One region of the Solwaraspora sp. WMMD406 genome, then DNA from elsewhere that is predicted to be linked to it. Evidence: riboswitches for the same ligand, from Rfam matches in the RefSeq annotation. Region 1 holds a riboswitch; each other region holds the start of a gene.

Evidence for each region. Region 1 has a riboswitch for cyclic di-AMP ahead of O7632_RS12890 (hypothetical protein). Riboswitches for the same ligand answer to the same signal wherever they lie in the genome.
Region 2: linked by a shared signal. The riboswitch ahead of O7632_RS05385 (hypothetical protein) and the one ahead of O7632_RS12890 (hypothetical protein) in region 1 are both predicted to bind cyclic di-AMP.
Region 3: linked by a shared signal. The riboswitch ahead of O7632_RS02310 (NlpC/P60 family protein) and the one ahead of O7632_RS12890 (hypothetical protein) in region 1 are both predicted to bind cyclic di-AMP.

What each region holds. Positions count from the first base shown of each region.
Region 1 is NZ_JARUBF010000001.1:2,829,070-2,833,318, forward strand. Features, by position in the region: gene O7632_RS12885 (glycosyl hydrolase) at 1-572, opposite strand, end outside; gene O7632_RS12890 (hypothetical protein) at 991-2,148, opposite strand; cyclic di-AMP (ydaO/yuaA leader) riboswitch at 2,155-2,284, opposite strand; gene O7632_RS12895 (cation diffusion facilitator family transporter) at 2,453-3,361, opposite strand; gene O7632_RS12900 (AAA family ATPase) at 3,491-4,249, opposite strand, start outside.
Region 2 is NZ_JARUBF010000001.1:1,198,209-1,202,457, forward strand. Features, by position in the region: gene O7632_RS05380 (glycoside hydrolase family 65 protein) at 1-1,109, shown strand, start outside; gene O7632_RS05385 (hypothetical protein) at 1,220-2,245, opposite strand; cyclic di-AMP (ydaO/yuaA leader) riboswitch at 2,248-2,384, opposite strand; gene O7632_RS05390 (TrkA family potassium uptake protein) at 2,738-3,361, shown strand.
Region 3 is NZ_JARUBF010000001.1:533,985-538,233, forward strand. Features, by position in the region: tRNA gene O7632_RS02295 (tRNA-Gly) at 294-367, opposite strand; gene O7632_RS02300 (pyridoxamine 5'-phosphate oxidase family protein) at 439-948, opposite strand; gene dcd (dCTP deaminase) at 1,037-1,615, shown strand; gene O7632_RS02310 (NlpC/P60 family protein) at 1,741-2,775, opposite strand; cyclic di-AMP (ydaO/yuaA leader) riboswitch at 2,781-2,921, opposite strand; gene O7632_RS02315 (C40 family peptidase) at 3,176-4,234, opposite strand.

The DNA.
Region 1 (4,249 bases):
ACGAACGGCAGACCGTGGCCGACGGTGGCCCGCAGGGTGCGGGCGCCGTCCGACCAGTAGGGGCTGACCGTCCAGTCGCTCCAGCCATCGACCTTGACGTCGGGTGCGGCGAGTCCGGCCACGCCGAGGGTGAACTCCCGGGTGTACGGGTAGTGGTATTCGCCGACGCCGGTCGAGGTGCCGGAGATGGCGGCTTCGGTGGTGTACGAGATCCCGAGGCCGCCCGAGGTCGGCTGGAAGGACATCGGGTGGGCGTGCAACGGTTCGGAGTAGGCGCAGTTGTAGCGCTTGAACAGTAGCGACGACCACCAGTCATTGGTGGGTACCGCGCCGGCGGGGGCGTTGGCGGTGACGTACTGCCGGGGGTTGGTGGCGATGGTGCCGCAGGCGGTGGGGGCTGCCGCGCCGGCGGGCCGGGTCGTGGTGTAGCTGCCGGCACCGACGGTGGCGGCATCGGCGGTACGCAGTACGCCGAAGATCAGCCCGCTGGCCACCAACGCCGTGGCGGCGGTGGCGGCCAGGAGCCGGCGTGGGACGCGGCCGGATCCCACTCCACGGATCGACAGGTTCATGGTGCCTCCGGTTTGATCGGGCGCGTCGATGTCGGTAAGAAATTTCACGCCCATTAATGAGTTATTGCCAGGAGGTCACCAGAGCGGCAGACCTCTGTCAATGTCCGGGCACCGGTTTTTTCGAAGTTCCGGACCGGTGGGTCGTCTCTGTTGACAGTGCGGCCGGTGGTGCTATATAAACGCCTGAGAGAGCGCTCTCACGGGCTGTTGGGTCGATGATTACGCTGGTGAGCGGCCATGCTCTCTCATGTCGAAAGAGCGCTCTCAGCGACAGATTGTCAACTGTGGACGGTCGGCGACAGGGTCTTGCCCTCCGCGACGGGGTGCTATTGATTTCGGACGTGGACGCGGCACGAAGGCGGGCTCACCGGTACCGGTGAGCCCGCCTTCGTGCCGCGTCTCGTGCCGCGCTGCCCGATCAGTAGACGGAGAGGTGAACGTGGTTTGTGTGGTCGCTGGACGGGTCGCCGCCCGCGCCGCTGTACGCCTTCCAGCCGCTGCTCGGCAGCCAGATGCGCTTGTACCAGATCACGTAGAGCACGCCGAGTCGGTCGGCGTTGTTGATGTAGTAGTTGGCCAGGTTGTCGCCGTAGGTCTTGTCCCCACCGCTGGCGGCCCCACCGAAGCCGTTCGGCTGGGCTGCGAAGTCGCAGGCGCGTCCCTTCGGGTGCTCACCCGAGCCGCCGTTACGGAAGCAGGAGACGTATCGGGTGAAACCCGCCGCCTTCGCCTGGTTGAGCGCATGCAGGGTCCGTGGCGTGATGCAGCCCGAGGTGGTCGGGTCGTTGATGCTGCACGATTCCGAGGGCCATGAGCCGTTCGCGTTGCGTGGTGCCGGCGTGGCGGACGCGCTGCTCGAGCCCGACGACGACCCGGACGACGACGACCCGGACGACGACGACCCGGACGACGACGACCCGGACGACGACGACCCGGACGAGCTGCTGGCGGCTCGCTCGGCTGCGGCGGCCCGTTCGGCCTCGGCACGTTCCTCGGCGGCGATGGCGACGGCGAGCGCCCGCTCGGCCTGGTTCTTGCGCTGATCCATGATGGTGAGCTGCTTTCGCTGCTCGCGGATCTCGTGGTCGATGGCAGCCTTCGACCGGGTGACCTGGTCGCGGGTGCGGTACAGCTCACGCAGCTGCTTTTCCTCGTTGGCGGTCACGGCGCTCAGCGCGGCCGCCCGGTCCAGGAAGCCTTCCGGCGAGGTGCTGTTGAGCAACGCGGAGACCGGTCCCAGCCGGCCGTTACGGTACGCGCGGTCGACGAGTTGCCCGACGTTGTCGTTGCGCACCCTCAGGTCGGCCTCGATCCCGGTCAACTGTTCGGTCAGTTGCCGTTCGCGTTTGGTCGAGTGGTCGAGCGCTGCCTTCGCGTCGATCCAGCCTTTGGACGCCGCGTCGAGTTCCTTGCGCAGGCTGGGCGTGCCGCCCTCGTCGTCGGCGTCGGCGGGGGCGCGGGTCGGCGGTGCCGCTTCGGCGGACGGGCCCGGCGGGGCCCCGGTGATCGCGATCAGGACCACGGTCAGCGCCGCGAGTAACCCGAACCGGGCTCTCCTGTCAATTGTGGATGTCACGTGCGGAGTTCCTTCCGTCAGCCGCCGACCGGGTTAGCTGACGGGTTCGGGACGGAAGATCCCTACCGCTGGCGCGGATGCACCCCAGGAACGTGGTTCCCCGGCTCGCCGTGAGGCGATTAGGCGACGGCCCCCGCGAGCGCCGGAGGGGCGCCGCCCTGACGGTGGCCGGAGCCGAGACTACCGGCTGTGGAGGCTCCTGTCTCGACATTGACCAACATGTTTTGTCCAGATTAATAGGAAATATCAGATCAGCGAGGTGGCTAGTGTCGCGGGAAGGTCACGAGATTTAAGCATCCACTAATCACCAGTGGGTCGGTCCGCAGGCGTCGGTCGGTGTCGGAGGTTCGACTTGTAGCGTAGCGTGATCGATCCCGAACTCGCGGTGCAAAGCTGTTCTGGCGTCGCGTAGCACCCCGCCGATCTCGGCCGCCGGTTCCACGGTCAGGTGCGCCGAGGCCACCTCCATCCCCGAGGTGAGCGTCCAGACGTGCAGGTCGTGCACGTCCCGCACCCCGGGTACGGCCGCCAGACAGTCCCGCACCCGCGGCACGTCCAGGTGCTTCGGGGCGGCCTGCACCAGGATCCGGATCGCGGCGGTGGCCAGTCGCCAGGTGCGCGGCAGGATGAACAGACCCACACCGACGGCGACCGCCGGATCGGCGTACCACCAGCCGGTGGTGGCGATCACGAGCGCGGCGGCGATCACGCCGACCGACCCGATCAGGTCACCGAAGACTTCGAGGTGGGCGCCGCGTACGTTGATGTTGTCCCGCGCGCCGGCCCGCAGCAGGGCGAAGGCGACCACGTTGGCCACCAGTCCGGCCAAGGCCACCACCAGCATCGGTCCGGCCGGCACCGGCTCCGGTGCCGCGAACCGGCGGACCGCCTCGACCAGTACGTAGACCGCGACCCCGCCGAGCAGGATCGCGTTGGTCAGGGCGGCCAGCACTTCCAACCGGTAGAGGCCGAAGGTGCGCTGCGGATCGTCAGTGGGTCGGCGGGTCGCGGTGATCGCGGCCAGGGCCATTCCGATGCCCAGGACGTCGGTGAACATGTGACCGGCGTCGGAGAGCAGCGCGAGGGAGCCGGTCAGCAGCGCGGCCACCGCTTCGACGACCATGAAGACCGCCAACAGGACGAACGCTGCCCAGAGTCGCCCCCGGTGCCGCAGGCCGGCGGCGCTCGCGCCGTGATCGTGTCCCGCGCCCACGCTCGCCACCTTCCGTCGTCCGGCCCACCAACAGCAGATTAATGCGCACATCGCTATATGTGCAATAAAGAGCGGTGGTGAAGTCGGCCGAGTCGTCTCGCCAAGTCGTCCCGCCGAGTCGAAACCCGCCTACCGGCCGGGGACCTCGCCGAGTCCGACCGAGTCGTCCCGTGCCTCGTCGATGGTGATCAGCCGCTGAGTCGCGCGGGACAGTGCGACATAGAGCGTGCGCACACCTGCCTCCGACTCCGTACGGATCTCGGCGCCGCCGACCAGCACCACCCCGTCGTACTCCATGCCCTTGGCCTGCAAGCTCGACACCACCCGCAGCCGGGGGTCGGCGAAGCCCTCGAGCCAGCCGGCCACCTCCTCGTGCCGGGCCAACGGCGCGATCACCCCCACCGTCCCCTCCACCGCGGTGAGCAGTGCGGTCGCCGCGTCGCGTACCGCCGCAGGCAGCGCCGCCGCCGCGACCCGGTCCTGCCGTGGCACCACGCCGGTGGACCGTACCGCCGCCGGCAGTACGGCGTCGGGCGCGATCTCCCGGATCACCCCGGCCGCCAACTCGAAAATCTCCGCCGGATTGCGGTAGTTGGTGGTCAGCACGAACTCCCGTCGCGGCCGCCGCCCCAACGCCCGGTCCCGGGCCTGGGCCAGCTCGACCGGATCCCCGGTCCACGACGTCTGCGCCGGATCCCCGACCACCGTCCAGGAAGCGAGCCGCCCCCGACGCCCGATCATCCGCCACTGCATCGGCGAGACGTCCTGCGACTCGTCGACCACGACGTGGGCGTACTCCCGGTAGTCGGCGGGCCGCTCGGCGGCCATCGCCCGCGCGGCCCGCTCCCGGTCCGCGAACGTCGTCACCTCCCGGACCCCGGCGGCGAC
Region 2 (4,249 bases), 1.6 Mb from region 1:
GGCCGGCCGGCACCGCCGCCTTCCACGTCGCGGCGGACATCGCCGACGCGGTCCGGCGCTACGTGCAGGCAACCGGAGACGCCGAGTTCGAACGCGAGATCGGTCTCGAACTGCTGGTCGAGACGGCCCGGCTGTGGCGTTCGCTCGGGCACCACGACCGGCACGGGCGGTTCCACATCGACGGGGTGACCGGGCCGGACGAGTACACCGCGGTCGTGGACGACAACATCTACACCAATCTGATGGCGCAGCGGAACCTGCTGTCGGCGGCCGACTGCGCACTGCGGTACGCCGACCGGGCCTGGGTGCTCGGCGTCGACGACGAGGAGACTGCCGCCTGGCGGGACGCGGCGCTGTCGATGCACATTCCGTACGACGACGAACTCGGGGTGCATCCGCAGTCGGCCGGGTTCACCCGGCATCAGGAGTGGGATTTCCAGGGCACCCCGCAGGACCACTATCCGCTGCTGCTGCACTATCCGTACTTCGATCTCTACCGCAAGCAGGTGGTCAAGCAGGCCGACCTGGCGTTGGCGATGCACTGGCGGGGGGACGCCTTCACCGACGAGGAGAAGGTCCGCAACTTCGCCTACTACGAGCGCCGTACGGTTCGTGACTCGTCGCTGTCGGCGTGCACCCAGTCGGTGATCGCCGCCGAGACGGGACATCTCGAACTCGCCCACGACTACATGGGCGAGGCGGCGTTGATGGACCTGCACGACATCAACCGCAACACCCGGGACGGCATCCACGTCGCGGCGCTCGCCGGGGCGTGGATCGCCTTGGTGGCCGGGTTCGGCGGGATGCGGGACCACACCGGTGAACTCTCCTTCGCACCCCGGTTGCCGCAACGGATCAACCGGCTGGAGTTCGCCATGATGTGGCGGGGGATGCGGTTGCGGGTGTCCGTCCAGCGCGACGAGGTCACGTACTCGTTGCGCGACGGCGACCCGAACGCCAGCATCGACCTGACCCACCACGGCGAGCCGATCACCGTCGCCGCCGACAAGCCGGTGACCAAGACGATCCCGACCGCTGGTCCGTCCGGGCCGCCGCCGCAGCAGCCGGCGGGCCGGTCCCCGGTGCGTCGTTCGGCCCGCACGGACTGACCGGCTGGCGGCACCGTCCTACCCTCCACGCCTGTTCGAGGTGCCGCCGTCCACGCCTGTTCGAGGTGCCGCGCCGGTCGGGTCGTCCAGACCGGCCGGCGCGGCACCCGTCACAGCAGAGACAGATGTACGTGGTTGGTGTGGTCGCTGCTCGGGTCGCCCCCGGCGCCGCTGTAGGAACTCCAGCCGGTGGTCGGGGACCAGAACTGGCGGTACCAGATGACGTAGAGGATGCCGAGCTTGTCGGCGTTGCGGACCAGGAACGCGGTCAGGTTGTTGCCGTAGAGCCGGGCGTCGCCGGTCGCGTCTCCGCCGAAGCCACTGGACTGCATCGAGAAGTCGCAGGCCCGGCCCTTCGGGTGTTCGAACGGGCCACCTGGCCGGAAGCAGGAGACGAAGCGGGTGAACCCGGCCTTCTTGGCTTCGTTGAGCGCGTGCATCGTGCGTGGGGTGATGCAACCGTTCGTGGTGGGGTCGTCCAGGCTGCACGACTGCGAGGGCCAGGAGCCGTCCGAGTTGCGTGGCGCCTGGGCGGCCACCGGTGAGGTCGCCGAGACGAAACCGTTGGTGGCCACCGCTCCGACCAGCTGCAGCGCCTTCTCGGCCTCCCGCTTCTGCCGGGCCATCACTTCGAGTTGCTGCTCCTCGCGGGCCACCTCGGCGTCGATCGCGGCCTTGGCCCGCTCGGCCTGCTCCCGAGCCTCGTTGAGTTCCCGTACCCGCTTGTTGTCGTGCATGGCGATCATGTCCAGGCCTTCGGCCCGGTCCAGCAGATCGTCCGGGCTGGCGCTGTTGAGTAGCACCATGACCGGGGTGATCCGACCCAGCCGGTAGGAGTTGGAGGCGACCTGCCCGATTTGCGGAGTTAGCGCCGCCAGGCGGTCCTCGACCTTCTCCAGTTCGAGGCTGAGCTGCAGCTGTCGCTTGCGGGACTCCTCGACGGCAGCCTTGGCTTCGACGAATCCGCGACCGGTGGAGTCCAGCACTTCACTCAGCAGCGGGGGCGCGCCTTCGCCCTCCGGCGTGGACGGCGCGGCGGCGGCGGAAGACGGGGCGACGAGGCCGCCGGCGAGCAGGGCGGTGACGGCGACGAGCGCCGAGGCCAGCGTGAACCGCCGGCGGAGGGGTGCGGTCATCCTGTTCCTTTCCTTGGCCGCCGACCGAGTTAGCTGACGGGTTCGGGACGGAACGATCCCTACCGCGTGATCGCGGATTCACCCCAGTGGAACCTGGTTCCCCGGCTCACCCCGGAGGGTGATTGGGCGGCGGTCACCGCCGGCACCGGGGGGCGCCACCGGGCGGAGACCGCCGGCAAGCTTACCGGATCGGTGAGCGGCTTCGACACCTCGATGGGCGTCACTGAGCAGCAAAATCACGTTAACGGACAACGCTTTCGGTAACGTCCACTGTCTGCATTCGAGGGTGCACCGGGGGTTGCCGGATGGGTGATGCCATCCCACTCCACGATCACGCTTTGAAGGGATAAGGTCTCATAAAGGCGTTTTGTTTATCAGTCCGGTCCATCGACGGCAGGGTGGGGGCGTGGCGTGCCGGAACAGAGTTCCTCCGACCCCGGGGCACCGGGTTCCTCCGATCCTGAGGCACCGACCGATGATCCGGTCGTGGTCATCGGTCTCGGCCGGTTCGGCGGACAGGTCGCCGGTTCGCTGCGGCGGCTCGGTCACGAGGTCCTCGGCATCGACGACCATCCCAAGCGGGTGCAGCACTGGGCGGACCGGCTGCCCCGGGCGGTCGAAGCCGACGCCACCGACGAGGCGGTGCTGCGGCAACTGGGCGTGGGTGGATACCGCCGGGCTGTTGTCGGCATCGGTTCGGACATCGAGGCGAGCATCCTCACCGTGGTGGCGCTGACCGAGGTCGGTGTGGCGGAGATCTGGGCGAAGGCGATCACCGCCAAGCACGGGCGCATCCTGGCGTCCGTCGGCGCGGATCACGTGATTTTCCCCGAGGCGGCCATGGGCGACCGGGTGGCGCACCTGCTGGCCAGCAAGATGATCGACTTCATCGAGTTCGACGACGGGTTCGCGATCGCCAAGGTCTGTGCCCCGCCGCAGGCGGCCGGCCAGACGCTGGCCCGGTCACGGCTGCGCCAGCAGTACGGCATCACCGTGGTCGGAATCAAGGAGCGGGACGCGGACTTCCGCTACGCCGGCCCGGAGACGGTGATCCCGCCGGACGCGTTGCTGATCGTCGCCGGTGCGACCGCCCAGGTCGAGAAGTTCGGTCGCTGACTCGTCCGTCCTGCGGGCGTCCCGGCCTGGTCCGGCGGGCCAACGGTCGATGTCGGAAGGGTTTCCGGTGATCGTCCGCCTCTGATCCAGGTCGTAACCGTCTCGTCACGCCTTCATTTCGTGAGCTGATCAGGCTTTGGACTTTCGCAAACTCGTGACTCAGGCTACAGTCCTCCCATGGGAGCGCTTCCATTGATGGATGTGCACCCCGAACGGTGAACTACGTATGGCGCGACGAGGCCTTGCCTCATCCGCGCCGACCGCTCAGCCGTACGGCTGGCGGCGGGCCAGCCCGGACTCCGCCGCCAGCCACGCACCACCTGTCGAGAGGAGGTGGAACCAGAGCCACTCGCGTGGCCCGGCTCCCGCGCGTCACGCACGACCTGGACGCCATTCCACTCGTGCGTGTGAGTAACTGATGGTGGGGACGGGGGTTGCCCTCCCCGTCCCCACGCTAGTCCCCGATTGTTACGACGTGGAATCGCCGACAAGTCAGGACCGCGACGCCGGTTCGACCGACAGCCTCACCCAGCCCGCCGATGTATCGGCGGGCTTGATTGTGTATAGGTCCCGGACGAGATCGATCACCGTGGCCCTCGTCGGACGGGGCGAGGTGCTGGTGGTGAAGATCGTTCCCGCAGCTCGCGGTCGGTTCCGTCGGGTGGCGACCGGTGTCGGGGTGGCGCCGCAGATGGTGGGCCGGCGACGTTCGGGCGCTCGCGGCGGGCGGCCGCGCGGCGCGGGCGAGACGGGCTCAGGGCCGGTGTGGCATCGCCCGGCGCGTCTCGAGCCACGAATCGCTAGTGATCTATATCATAGATGCCCGAGCTCATGCATCGTCAATCATGAATGAATGGGTGCCCTGCCGTCCTGCCGCGCCCGACAACG
Region 3 (4,249 bases), 2.3 Mb from region 1:
AGCCCCTCGCTAGAGCCTCGAAGGAAGGCACCTCGATGACCGTAACAAGACGGACCCGCGCGGACAACCACGAGCAACGGCAAGGTTCACGTAGAGTCATTCGAGGCATCCATGCAGCGCGTGGGTTCCTCCTGGCCCTCGCGGCCTTCATTAGCGCTGTGACCAGCTTGATCATCGCTCTAGCTCGCGGCTAAGCGTGACAATGGCCCGCTAATGGCCCCCGCCTGTTTCAGCATCTCCTAGAGTTACGGAAGCCCTGGCGGACCATTGGTCCTGACCAGGGCTTCCGTGCGTGGAGCGGGTGACGGGAATCGAACCCGCACTGTCAGCTTGGGAAGCTGATGTTCTGCCATTGAACTACACCCGCGAGCGGGATCACTCTACCTCGCCAGAGCGTCGGGTGCGCAACAGGGCTCAGCCGCTCAGCAGGCCGACTGCTCAGCAGGCGACCTGGTCGGGCAGCGGGCTGCGTACGCTGTCGCTGGTCGGATCGAGCCACACCTGTACGGCGGGCTGTTCGACGAGCGCGGCGGTGGCGTGGGCCGCCGAGCGTCGGGCGATCATCGCCACGTCGACGGTGAACTCGAACAGCCGCCAGTCGACGTGTGGCGACGCCCCCAGCTCGCCGGCGAGCCGGGCCACCCGGGCGACGTCGTCGACCGGATGCGCCCGCCCGGCCAGGTAGGCCTCGTCGTCGCTCTCCTCCGGCGGGAACGAGTGGAGCGCGTAGCGGCCGTCGCGCTCCAGGTCTCGACGCTTGGGCGAGTCGATGATGAAGCAGAACAACCCGTGCTGGGTGATCACCGGGGAGACCGGGTGCACACGCGGGCCGCCGTCGGCCCGGACCGTGGCGAGGTAGCCAAGGCCGGGACCGTACTGCTGCATGAGGAGTCGGATCGCCGTGGCCAGCCGGGGCTCGTCGGCTGCGAACTCGGACCAGGTCGCCATGCCGACAGCCTATCGAACATGTGTTCGAATATCCAGCGAACGCGCTGCCCGTGCCCGCTGCGCGCGGCACGGTCGCTATGGTGTGACGATGCTCCTCTCCGACCGGGACATCGTCGCGGAGACCAAGAACGGCAACCTGTCGCTCGATCCGTTCGAGCCCGCACTCATCCAGCCGTCCAGCATCGATGTCCGGCTCGACCGCTACTTCCGAGTCTTCAACAACCACCTCTACACCCACATCGACCCGTCGACCCGACAGGACGACCTGACGTCCCAGGTCGAGGTCCCGGCGGGCGACCCATTCGTGCTGCACCCCGGCGAGTTCGTCCTCGCCTCCACACTCGAGGTCGTTTCCCTGGGCGACGCGCTCGCCGCCCGGCTGGAGGGCAAGTCGAGCCTGGGGCGGCTGGGGCTGCTGACCCACTCGACCGCCGGCTTCATCGATCCAGGATTTTCCGGCCACGTCACGCTGGAGCTCTCCAACGTCGCCAACCTGCCGATCAAGCTGTGGCCGGGGATGAAGATCGGCCAGCTGTGCATCTTCCGGCTCTCCTCCGCCGCCGAACACCCCTACGGATCGTCGGTCTACGGTTCGCGCTACCAGGGGCAACGTGGACCGACTCCGAGCCGTTCGTGGAAGCAGTGGCGGACCTGGCCAACCGGCTGAGCCAGATGGCGAAAGGCGCCCTCCCAAGCCGGGGGGAGACCTGGGAGGACGCCTTTCCTGGTGGCCGGTGCCGCCGCACGACGGGGGAATCTGCGGCGTGCGCCAGGCCATGGGGAGGAGTGGAGCTATCCGGGCCTGCCGTAGCTGTGAACGTCAGAACCGATCTTGCGCATCTGGACCGGTTCACCGGCGCGTGAGGCGTGCACGATCCATCCGTCGCCGACGTACATGCCGACGTGCGACAGACCGCTGTAGTAGAAGATCAGGTCGCCGGGACGGAGTTCGGATCGGCTGACGCTCGGGATCACCTGACGTTGCCGGGCGGCGTTGTGCGGCAGCGAGACGCCACCCTGTCGCCACGCGGCCGAGGTCAGTCCGGAACAGTCGTAGCTGTTCGGACCCCCGGACCCCCAGACGTACGGTTTGCCGATCTGCGCGCAGGCGAACGTGACCGCCTTGCCCGCCGCGCCGCCCGGGTAGCTCGCCGGGCAGGGCGCCGGGCGCAGCGAGCCGAGCGTGGTGGTCGACCCGTACGCCTCGAGCCGCAGGTCCTGCAGCCGGTCGACTTCGGCGTCGATCTCCTTGGCCTTGGCCGCCAACTGCGCTTCGGTACGGGTCAACTCGACCACGAGCGCGTCGAGCGGTTCCTTCTGGGCGGCGTACTCCTCCTTGAGGTCGACCACCGCCTGCACGTCGCGGGCCTGCCGACGGGCGAACTGGTCGAGCAGCTCGAGCTGGTCGGCGAGGGCGGTCGGGGTGCCGTTCGTCAGGATCGCGTTGACCATCGAAGGGCTGCCGCCCTTGTATGACCGGGCGGCGAACTCACTGACCCGGTCCATGGCCAGATCGATCTGAATCTGCAGCGGCTGGATCTTGTCGGCGAGTGCTTTCGCCTGCTTCTTCTTGGCGTTGAGGTCCTGGCGGACCGCGTTGTGCCGTTCGATCGTGGGCTCGAGCTCGGCCCACACCTCGTCGATCTGGGCTTCGATCTGCGCGACGGTCGGTTGGGCCTGGACCGGTGCCGCGGTCAACAGCAGACCGACACCGGTGGTGACGGCGAGCGCGGCGTCGACGAACCGTCGACGGGTACGGCGTGGCTGGCGCGGCTCGCGGTCCCGGTCGGGCCACTCGGAGCTCAGCCGCAGGGCTTTCCTAGCCACCGGACTCCTTCTCCCCAGACCGCCTACCGGGTTAGCTGACGGGTTCGGGCGGAAGAGAGACGCCCTACCGCAGGGAAGCTGCGGACTCACCCCGAGGTGCCTGGGTCCCCGGTTCGTTGTGCGCGACGATTCGGCGGTGTCGGGCCGAGGCCAACCGGGGTGGCTGGCGTCCTCCCGACTCGACGATCCCCAAGAGTAGAGAGTGGCGTTCTTCAGACGCAAGCGACTAGACTACTCATTTCTTTGCGTGAACGTACGATCGCAATTAGTATCGCTGTTCGTCGATCAAACGTTCGAATGAAGCGGGTGGGCCGCCTGATATCGAGACGACCCACCCGAGCGGCCCGCTCGCCGACCGACTATCGCCGCGCCGCACCACCCCTGCCGCCGACCTGCACGATCAACCCACGCGCCGGAATCCAGCGACCGGCATGTGATCGATGTTCTCCATTTGCACCGGCTGTCCCGCGCGGGGCGCGTGCACCATGAGACCGTTTCCGATGTACAAACCCACGTGATGTAGATCACTAAAGAAGAAGACCAAATCGCCCGGTCTGGCCTCCGAACGGCTGATCGAACGGCCCTCGTTCCACTGGGCACCGGTGTAATGAGTCAGCCGTACGCCCGCCTGCGCCCAGGCGTACTGGGTCAGGCCGGAACAGTCGAATGCGTTCGGCCCGGTGGCCCCCCAGACGTACGGCTTGCCGAGTTGGGCACACGCCGTCCGGACCGCGGTTCCGGCCGCACCACCGACCGACACCGCCGGACAGGGCCCCGACGCGCCGGAGCCTCCGCTCGTGCTCGCCGTCCGGTACGCGGCGGTACGCATCTGCTCCAAGCGGTCGATCTCCGCGTCGATCGCTTTACGCTTGGCCGCGAGTTCGGCGTCCTGCTGCTGCTGGGTGGCAATGAGCTCGTCGAGGGTCCGCTTCTGCGCCAGATATTCGTCCCGGGTGGCGAGCACCGCAGCGATCTGCTCATGCCGCTGCTTGGTCAGCCGGTCGAGCACGAGGAGTTGATCGGCGAGACTGGTCGGCGACCCCGTTGTCAGCAAGGCGTTGAGCTCGCTCGACGGACCCGTACGGTAATAGCGGTTCGCGACCTCGCCGATCTCGTCGGCGGCGAGGTCGGCCTGCAGCGACAGCGGACGGATCCGCTCGTCCAGGTCGGCGGCCTTCTTCTGATTGGCCCGAAGTTCGCTGTGCACCTTGTTGTACTGCTCGATGACCGGTTCGAGCTTCAGCCACTGAGCGTCGAGCTCGGCCTCGATCTCGGCCAGCGTGGGCTCCGCCTGAGCCGGGACGGCCGGCAGCAGCGTCAAGACCAGCGGCACCAGCACGGCCAGGATTGCTCGGCCCGAGATCACCAATGAACGCTTCACGTATCCGAATTGCGACCGAGAGTAATCTCGGGTGTGCGAATGGGTGAGCACACGTGCCATTGGCAGCGACTCCTTCATTAACGATCGCCGGGG